2 regions of the Lentzea kristufekii genome follow, and region 1 is predicted to be linked to the other one. Evidence: riboswitches for the same ligand, from Rfam matches in the RefSeq annotation. Region 1 holds a riboswitch; the other holds the start of a gene.
What was found. A riboswitch is a leader RNA that binds a small molecule or an ion and turns the genes downstream of it on or off. The one in region 1 is predicted to bind S-adenosylmethionine.
Positions count from the first base shown of each region.

Region 2: another riboswitch for S-adenosylmethionine. It lies ahead of SK571_RS01760 (aminotransferase class V-fold PLP-dependent enzyme); the one in region 1 lies ahead of thrC (threonine synthase).

Region 1 is NZ_JAXAVV010000013.1:246,715-251,725, reverse strand. Features, by position in the region: gene SK571_RS26775 (glycoside hydrolase family 3 N-terminal domain-containing protein) at 1-642, shown strand, start outside; gene rpsT (30S ribosomal protein S20) at 768-1,034, shown strand; gene SK571_RS26765 (hypothetical protein) at 1,133-1,942, shown strand; gene holA (DNA polymerase III subunit delta) at 1,955-2,932, opposite strand; SAM riboswitch class I at 3,011-3,154, shown strand; gene thrC (threonine synthase) at 3,166-4,422, shown strand; gene SK571_RS26750 (DNA internalization-related competence protein ComEC/Rec2) at 4,433-5,011, opposite strand, start outside.
Region 2 is NZ_JAXAVV010000001.1:354,728-359,738, reverse strand. Features, by position in the region: gene SK571_RS01770 (M28 family metallopeptidase) at 1-330, opposite strand, end outside; gene SK571_RS01765 (potassium/proton antiporter) at 453-1,931, shown strand; SAM riboswitch class IV at 2,270-2,384, shown strand; gene SK571_RS01760 (aminotransferase class V-fold PLP-dependent enzyme) at 2,422-3,753, shown strand; gene lspA (signal peptidase II) at 3,777-4,526, shown strand; gene SK571_RS01750 (RluA family pseudouridine synthase) at 4,626-5,011, shown strand, end outside.

The sequences.
Region 1 (5,011 bases):
GTGGACGCGGTGCAGGCGACCGGCAAGCCGGTGGTCGTGGTGCTGCTGACCGCGCGTCCGCAGGTGCTCGGTGCGGCGGCCGACGCGAACGCGCTGGTCGCGGGCTGGCTGCCGGGCAGCGAGGGTGGCCGGGCGATCGCCGACGTGCTGTTCGGCGCGGTGAACCCGAGCGGCAAGCTGCCGATCTCGTGGCCCAAGGCGCTGGGCGATCCGACGCTGACCTACGACCAGCTGCCGGGCGCGAACACTTCGGCGGGTGCGAAGTACGACCCGCTCTACGCGTTCGGGCACGGATTGTCGTACACGTCGTTCACGACCTCGGGGACCACGGTGTCCGTCGATCGTCGTGACGGCGTGGTGAAGTTCACGGTGGCGAACACCGGTACGCGTGCGGGCACCGCGGTGGTGCCGGTCTACGTGCGCCAGCCGGCCTCACCGGTGCTGACCCCGGACGCCCGGCTGGTGGGCTTCACCCGCGTGGAACTCGCTGCGGGGCAGTCGAAGCAGGTCGAGGTGTCGTTCAAGCTCTCGCAGCTGGCCCTGACCGTCGGCGACGTCGACGGTGACGGGCGCCGTGAGGTCGCCCGCGGTGGCTACGAGGCGGTGGTCGGTGCCGAGAAGGCCACCTTCACGGTGCGCTGAGCTGGCCTGATATCCTTCGTCGTCGTGAACGCGCGGCTCTCCGCCGTGGAGGAGACCTGGCCCTTGTGGCCGGTGCCGACATAGCGCGTCACGAACTCCGGTTTCGACAAGAAGGGTGATGTCGCATGGCGAACATCAAGTCCCAGCTCAAGCGGATCAAGACCAACGAGAAGGCTCGCCTTCGCAACAAGTCGGTCAAGTCGTCCCTGAAGACGGCCATCCGCAAGTTCCGCGAGGCTGCCGAGGCCGGTGACAAGGCGAAGGCCCTGGAGCTGCTGCAGGACGCGTCCCGCAAGCTCGACAAGGCCGCCACCAAGGGCGTCATCCACGCCAACCAGGCCGCCAACAAGAAGTCGGCGATGGCCCTGCGCGCGAACTCCCTCGAGGGCTGATCTCGCTCGTAGCGCTTCGAGCTTCTGCAAAGGGCTCCACCTCCTCCGGGAGGTGGAGCCCTTTCGCATGTGGCCTCGGGCACGGTAGGCGTAGCTCCATGGAATCGCTTGCGCGGATCGACTTCTTCGAGCTGCACGACCTCGACGGCACCCCGCCCGTGCTGCGGACCCTGCACACCGAGTCGATCATGACGATCTACCGGCTGACGGACGCCGCGCGCGAGTACTCACGGCCGCTGGCGCTGGCGTTGCGGTCGGGCGCGGACCACCGGATCGTCGATCTCTGCGCGGGTTCGGGCGGGCCGGTACCGCTGATACAGCGGCGGCTGCACGCGCAGGGCGTCCACACCCAGGTCACGCTGACGGACCTGGTGCCGAACGTGCCCGCGTTCGAGCGCGCCGCCGCCCGGAACCGGCGGCGGCTGCCCGACCCGTGCTGCTCGGTGGACCACGTGCCCACGTCCGTCGACGCCACGGACTGCCGGCTGGATGGGACGCGGACGATCTACGGCGCCTTCCACCACTTCCCGCCCGCGCTGGCCTCGCGCATGCTGCAGAACGCCGTCGACACCCGGCAGCCCATGGTCGTCGTGGACACCAAGCGGTCGTGGCTCTACGTGCTCGTCTTCCCGTTCTTCCTCACGCTGGCCGTGCTGCTCGCGGCACCGTTCCAGCGCAACCCCCTGCCGCGGTACCTGCTGCGGCTGGCGCTGACCTACGTCGTGCCGGTGCTGCCGTTCATGATGTTCTTCGACAGCGTCGTGTCGTTCCTGCGCATGTACGGGCGCGCGGAACTGCGGCGGATCGTCGACGGCCTGGACGGCACCGAGTCGTTCGAGTGGACGATCGGCGTCGAACCCGGCTTCACGGAAGCCCAGTACCTGATCGGGATCCCGCGCCGGGAGTGATCCGGCGGCAGGTCAGCGGCGGCTGTGCGCGGCCACGATCCGGAGCACGGCACGCTCCAGCGCGTAGTCGGCGTCGGCCGCCACGCCCTTCACGTCGGCGTTGAGCCCCGCGACCACCTGCATGGCGTCGGCGAGACCCGACTGGTCCCAGCCGCGGGACTGGGCCTGCGCCTTCTTGATCTTCCACGGCGGCATGCCGAGTGGCCCGGCCAGGCTGAACGGGTCGGCGCGGCCCACCGCGGACACCCGCGCGACCGTGCGCACCGCGTCCGCCAGCGCGTCCGCGACCAGCACGTGCGGCACGCCGAGCTGCATGGCCCAGCGCAACGCCTCCATGGCGCCCGCCCTGTCACCGACCACTGCCTTCTCCGCGACGGCGAACCCCGTCACCTCGGCCTTGCCCTGGTGGTAGCGGCGGATCTCCTCGACCGTCACCTTGCCGTCGGTGTCGGAGACGAGCTGCGACGAGGCCGCGGCGAGCTCGCGCAGGTTCGTGCCGACGGCGTCGATGAGCGTGGCGACGGCTTCGGAGTCGATCTTGCCGCCCGCACGCCGCACCTCGTTGCGCACGAACGCCTCGCGCTCGGCCTGCTTGGCGACCTTGCCGCACTCCGTGACCGCGGCGCCGGCCTTCTTCAGCTGTCCGGGCAGGTCCTTGGCGGCCTTGCTGCGGCCACCGCCCGTGTGCAGGACGACGAGCGTGACGCCGTCCGCGGGCGCCTTGACGTAGGAGAGCACCATGTCGGCGACCTCCTTGCTGATGTCCTGCCCGTTCTGCAGGACGATCACGCGACCCTCCGCGAACAGCGACGGACTCACCAGTTCGGCCAGCTCGGGAGGCGTGAGATCAGTCACCTGGACGCGGGTCAGGTCGGCGGTCGGATCGACCTCTCGTGCGGCCTCGAGAGCCGCCCGAACAGCACGTTCGACCAGCAACTCCTCCTCGCCGACGATGAGGTGCAGTGACTCCGGTGCGCTCACGCTCCGCATCTTCCCACGTCCCGGATCGTGGACGTCTGTGGATGCGCAACGGACTGTTGCCGTACGTTGGTGGCCACAACTGAACACCGCTCATCCAGAGGGGCAGAGGGAACGGCCCGAAGAAGCCCCGGCAACCGGCGTCAGCGCCATGTGCAGAGCCATGTGCTCAGCACCGCGCAGACGATCACGGTGCCAATTCCGACCCGTTCGATTTCGCGGGAAAGATGAGGAGATACCTCGCGATGACTGCTGTCACTGTGCCCACGAGCACGAAGTTCGACCTCGGCCCTGCCCGGGCACTGCTGTGCCGGGAATGTGGGAACGAAACCCCTCTCGCTCCTGAGTACGCCTGTCTCGAGTGTTTCGGGCCGCTGGAAGTGGCCTACGACTTCGGGAAGATCCGGCGCGAGGACATCGAGGCCGGCCCCAGGTCGATCTGGCGCTACCGCGGCCTCCTCCCCGTTCCGTCCACTGTGGAACAGCACCCGAACACCGATCCCGGCGGCACCCGCCTGGTCGAGGCCCACAACCTCGCCAAGGCCCTGGGCGTCCGCAAGATCTGGGTGAAGGACGACACCGGCAACCCCACGCACTCGTTCAAGGACCGCGTCGTCGGCGTCGCGCTCGCCGCCGCCCGCGAGCTCGGCTTCAAGGTGCTGGCCTGCCCGTCCACCGGCAACCTGGCGAACGCCGTCGCCGCGGCCGCCGCCCGTGCGGGCTGGAAGTCCGTCGTTCTCGTTCCCTCCAACCTCGAGCGCGCCAAGATCCTCATGAGCGCCGTCTACGAAGGCGCCCTGATCGCCGTCGACGGCAACTACGACGACGTGAACCGCCTCGCCCAGGAACTCGCCGCGGAGAACGAGGACTGGGCGTTCGTGAACGTCAACGTCCGCCCGTACTACGCGGAAGGCTCGAAGACGCTCGGCTACGAGGTCGCCGAGCAGCTCGGCTGGCGCCTGCCCGACCAGATCGTCGTGCCGATCGCCTCCGGCTCGCAGCTCACCAAGGTCGACAAGGCGTTCCGCGAACTCGGCCAGCTCGACCTCGTCGAAGCCACGCCGTACAAGGTGTTCGGCGCGCAGGCCACCGGCTGCTCGCCGATCTCCGCCGCGTTCAAGGCGGGCCACGACGTCATCCGCCCGGTCCGCCCGGACACGATCGCCCGCTCGCTGGCGATCGGCGCCCCGGCAGACGGCCCGTACGTGCTCGACGCGGTGCGCCGCACCAACGGCGCCATCGACGACGTCACCGACGAAGAGGTCGTCGAGGGCATCAAGCTGCTCGCCCGCACCGAGGGCATCTTCGCCGAGACCGCCGGCGGCGTGACCGTCGCGACGGCGAAGAAGCTCTTCGAGTCGGGCCAGCTCGACCCCGACGCCGAGACCGTGCTGCTGATCACCGGCGACGGCCTCAAGACCCTCGACGCGCTCGGCGACACGGTCGGCCCGCGCGCGACGGTCCCGCCGTCGGCCGAGGCCGTCATCAAGGCACTGGGTTAATCACCGCCGATCATCCCCTCTCCCGGCTCGGAGACGCGCTCGCGTCTCCGAGCCGTTTCACGTCTGATCCCTGGCCTCCGGGGCTCACAGGGAGATCGCGTCCGTCTTGAGCCAGCCCGTGCGCGGAAACCGTTGCAGGCCGTCCACCACGTGCGGCCCGACCGGCTCCACGGTCGCGCGCCACGCCACGATCCGTTGCGGCCACGGGGCTTCCGCCTTGAGCGCGTTGTAGTGGTAGTCGTGCCAGACGTCCGGCGCGACCCGCAGAGCGTCGTCGAACACGTGCTCCGCGACGAGGTCGTACGCCTCCTCCGGTGTCGCCGCCTTCGTCGGCGGCAGCACGTGCGTGGTCGCCGCCTTGTGCGTGATGGCGCGGGTGCCGTCTTCGAGCGTTTCGCAGATGTAGTAACCGAAATCGGGTTTCACCTCGTCGTGCGGCCACGGCGTCGCCGTGTAGTTCGTCTGCCACAGCGCCCACGCGAGGCCCGGCGTGCCGCCGGGAATCGGGTAACGCGCGTTGAACAACCTGACCCAGACCATCTCGTCTCCTTCGTACGATTCGGTTTCCCGGCAACACCGCCAGGTCGCC
Region 2 (5,011 bases), on a different contig from region 1:
CAGCATGACGACGTTGTTCAGGTCGCCGCCGGGGTAGTCCGCGATCAGGTTGTAGCCGGTGGCGCCGTTGTAGGTGAACGACTGCACGCGCGTCGCGAAGCCGGCCGCGTCGAGCTTGCTCTTCACCCAGTTGATCGAGGCCAGGTACCCCGGTCGTCCGTGTGCGCGGTTGCCGCCGTTGGCGTTGGAGATCGACTGGAACTGGTTGAGGTGTGCTTGGACGTTCGCGACGTTGATGTTCGGTGCGGCGAGAGCCGCGGGTGCCGCCGCTTGCGCAGTGGTCGCTCCGGTCACCATCAAGGCGGCCGCCAGCGCGATCAGGATCCTCATGGTTCAACTCCGTGCAGGGTTAGGGATTGAGCCACTGATCAACATGCTCCTCCGTGCATGAGCCCGGTAGAGGCGATAGTCGGATTCGTCGGAATCGGTGGTGATCAACCAGAATGGTCCAGGTGGGTGACGTCACGGTCGTTCTGGGCATCGGCGCTGCCGTACTGCTGATCTCCGTGATCGCGGTGCGGGTGTCGACTCGCCTCGGCCTGCCCTCACTCCTGCTGTACCTGGGCATCGGCGTGGTCCTCGGCGAGTCCGTCGTCGGCATCAGGTTCGACGACGCCGACCTCACCCAGTCCCTCGGCATCGCGGCGCTGGTGCTGATCCTGACCGAGGGCGGCATCACCACCCGCTGGAGCGCGGTGAGGTCCTCCCTGCGGCTGGGCGTCGCACTGTCCACAGTGGCCGTCGCGGTGAGCGTGGCGGTGACCGGAACGGCGTTGCACTTCCTGCTGGGCCTCGACTGGCGGATGGCGTTGCTGTGGGGCGCGGTCCTGTCGTCCACCGACGCCGCCGCCGTCTTCAGCGTCCTGCGCTCATTAGGCGTCGGCGCACGGCTCACGGGCGCACTAGAACTGGAGTCCGGCCTCAACGACGCGCCGGTCTACATCGCCGTGGTGCTGCTGGCCTCCTCGGACCAGATCTCCTGGACCGCGCCACTGCTGGTGATCTACGAACTGGGCGCGGGGGCGCTCATCGGCGTGGCCCTCGGGTACCTCGGCGGGGCCGGGCTCAGACGCGCGGCGCTGCCCTCCACCGGTCTGTACCCGCTCGCCACGGTGGCGGTGTGCGTCATGGCCTACACGGCCGGCGACCTCCTGCACGCCTCCGGATTCCTCGCCACGTACGTCGCCGCGCTGGTCCTCGGCAACGCCCGCCTGCCGCACCGCGCCGACACCCTCTCGTTCGCCGAGGGCCTCGGCTGGCTCGCCCAGATCGGGCTCTTCGTGCTGCTCGGCCTCTACGCCTCGCCGTCGCGCCTGCTCGACGTGCTGTTCCCCGCGCTGGTCGCGGGCGTGGTGCTGACGTTCGTGGCCCGGCCGCTGTCGGTGGTCCTCGCCTCGCTGCCGTTCAAGGTGCCCTGGCGGGAACAGGCGTTCCTCTCCTGGTCGGGGCTGCGCGGCGCGGTGCCGATCGTGTTCGCGCTGATCCCGCTGATCCAGGGCGTCGAGGGTGCCCGCGAGCTGGTCGACGTGGTGTTCCTGCTGGTCATCGTGCTGACGGTGGTGCAGGGCACGACGCTGCCGTTCCTCGCGCGGCGGCTCGGGCTGGTGAAGGCGGGGGAGGCGCAGGAGGTCCAGGTCGACGCCTCGCCGCTCGACGAGCTCGGGGCCGAACTGCTGCAGGTGCACATCCAGCGCGGGTCGAAGCTGCACGGCGTCTACATGTCCGAACTGCGGCTGCCGACCGGAGCCACGGTCAGCCTCGTGGTGCGCTCGGGGAAGAGTTTCACGCCACAACCGACGACCAGGCTGCAGACGGACGACCAGTTGCTCATCGTCACCACCGAAGAGGTGCGTGACGCTGCTGAGCGGCGCGTACGTGCCGTCGACAGGGCCGGCCGCTACGCCAGGTGGAAGGGCGAGACCGGCGACTAGTAGAGCGTCGCGGCTATCTCTTGGGATAGCGATGGCGGCAGGTTGCTGATTTTCGATCATGAAGATCGCGCTCTCATGGCTGTCACCTGCGCGGTTGGCGGTAGTTGGGGTGATCAGCAAACGTTTGCGCCGGCAGTTTTCTGCCGCCAACTCGGCGGCGACGTGCGTGAGCGCGCGACCATCCGGGCTTCGGTAACGACCGACCAGGCCGCCCAGCCCCGTGCGCGACTCAACGCAGCACAGCTAAGCCGCGACGCTCTACTAGTCGGTCTCCGAGGCTTCTCAGCATGTGAATCGGGTGTCGACGGGAGTGTCACCCTCCGCTAACGTCGTCGGCAGGTCATGAGAGCCAGCGTCAAGCCCAAGCTTGCTGGCCGGCAACCCTCCAACCGCGGTGGGGTGCCCTTGGTGAGGACCTGGTCCGGCGCGTGGGGCGCCGGTCAAGCGCGGGCCTTCGCTGGGCGGGGCCCCTGGCCTCGGAGGCAGCTCGATGACGCTCGCGATCACCCCTGGAACCACCACTTCCGTTCCGGCTGTCGTCGGCGCCGACCTGCGTGTTCCCCTGGTCACCGGAGAGCGCGTCACCTACGCCAACCTCGATCACGCGGCATCGGCGCCCTGTCTGCAGGAGGTCCGCGACGCCGTCGACGAGCTGCTGCCCTGGTACGCCAGCGTGCACCGCGGCGCCGGGTTCGCCTCGCAGGTCTCGACCCGCGTCTACGAGCAGGCCCGCGACCGCATCCGCAGGTTCGTCGGGGCGCACTCCTCCGACGCCGTCGTCTTCACGCGCAACACCACGGATTCGCTGAACCTGTTGGCGCGCAGCGTTCCCAAGAACACCGCCGTCGTGCTGTTCGACAGCGAGCACCACGCGGCGCTGCTGCCGTGGCGCGGTCCGAACGTTCAGCGTGTTCCCGCTCCGTCTTCGTCCGGTGCTGCAGTGGTTGCACTGGACCGGGCTTTGGCCGCCGCCCCGGTCGGCCCTCGGCTCGTGATCGTCACCGGGGCGTCCAACGTCACGGGGGAGCTGTGGCCGGTCGCCGAGCTCGCGAAGGTCGCCCGCCGCCACGGCGCGCGCATCGCGCTCGACGCCGCGCAGCTCGCCCCGCACCGTCCGATCAACGCCCGTGAGCTGGGCGTCGACTACATCGCGTTCTCCGGACACAAGATCTACGCGCCGTTCGGCGCGGGTGTGCTGGTCGGCCGCGCGGACTGGCTGCAGCAGGCCCAGCCGTACCTGGTCGGTGGCGGTGCCACGTCGAAGGTGACCGACCACGGCGACCGCCTCGGCGTGGCCTGGTCCGCGGTGCCCGAGCGGCACGAGGCCGGCAGCCCGAACGTCGTCGGCGTGCACGCGCTGGCCGCGGCCTGCGAGATCCTGTCGCGGCACTGGGAGCAGACCGTCGCGCACGAGCAGGAACTGCTGACCCGCCTGCAGAACGGCCTGCGCACCATCCCCGGCTTCCGCGAGCTGGCGATCCTGGCCGACGCGGACAAGGTCGGCGTCGTGAGCTTCACGATCTCGGGCTTCGACGCGGGCTTCCTCGCGGCGGCGCTGTCCGCCGAGTACGGCATCGGTGTGCGCGACGGAGCGTTCTGCGCGCACGTGATCGTGGGGCGTCTGGTCAAGCAGGCCGGATCGCACGAGGAACGTGCCGTGCGCGCGTCGATCGGACTCGGCACGACGGCCGAGCACGTCGATCGTCTGATCGCCGCGCTGCGCACCCTGGTCACCGAGGGTCCGAAGTGGACCTACGAGCAGCGCGACGGCCGCTGGGTGCCGCAGGACGACAACCGAACCCTGCCGCCGTTCCTCGCGTAGTCCCTGTAGTGGACAATGACCTGGTGAGTGACGAGTCCAAGGCCGAGGAGAAAGCCTCCGGGGAGGTCGCTGACAAGCCGGCGGAAGCGCAGGTCAGCGACCCGGAGACGGTCGCGACGCCCGCGATCGTGGTCGAGGAGCCGGACGCGGGGGAGAAACCCGCGGAGTCCCCCGCGAAGGCGGAGGACGACGACGAGTTCTCCATCGCCGGTTCGATCTCCGGTTCGCTGCCGGAACCGAGGACGAAGATCCTCGCGATCCTGGCGGCCGGCGTGCTGGCCCTCGACGTGCTCACCAAGGTCGTGTCCGTCGCGTTCCTCGAGGGCGCCGATCCGATCAAGCTGTTCGGTGGCGTGCTCTACCTGACGTTCGTCCGCAACCCCGGCGCCGCGTTCGGCATGGCGGAGAGCATGACGTGGATCCTCGCGCTGATCGCGTTCGGCGTCGCCGGGTTCATCGTCTGGATCTCGCGCAACCTCCGCTCGCAGGGCTGGGCCGTCGGCCTCGGCCTGGTGCTGGGTGGTGCCGTCGGCAACCTCGCCGACCGGCTCTTCCGCGAGCCGGGCCCGATGCGCGGCCACGTGGTCGACTTCCTGTCGCTGTTCGACCCGTACGGCCAGGTGTGGCCGGTGTTCAACGTCGCCGACATGGCGATCGTCGGCGGTGGTGTGACGATCATCGTTCTGGCGCTGCTGCAGCACGACTACGACGGCACCGTCCACAAGAACGCCGAGCCGCTCGTGGAGCAGGACGGTCTGCAGGAGTCGAAGTAGCCGCTCCTGGTAGTTTCAGCAGGTTCTGCAAGAAGAAGAAGGTCGAGGCCCCGCGTGAGCGGATACCGAACGCTGCCCATTCCCGACGGTCTGGACGGCATGCGCGTCGACGCCGGTCTCGCGAAGCTGCTCGGCTTGTCCCGCACCGTCATCGCGTCCATCGCCGACGCCGACGACGTGCTGGTCGACGGCCGGGTCGTCGGCAAGTCCGACCGGCTCACCGCCGGGTCGATGCTGGAGATCACGCTGCCGGCGCCGCCGCAGCCGATCACCGTCCAGGCGATCCCCGTCGAGGGTCTGAAGATCATCCACGAGGACGACGACATCATCGTCGTCGACAAGCCCGTCGGGGTCGCCGTACACCCGTCGCCGGGCTGGACCGGGCCGACCGTCGTCGGCGGGCTCCTCGCCGGTGGCCACCGCGTCGCCACGTCCGGAGCCGCCGAGCGCCAGGGCGTCGTGCACCGGCTCGACGTCGGCACGAC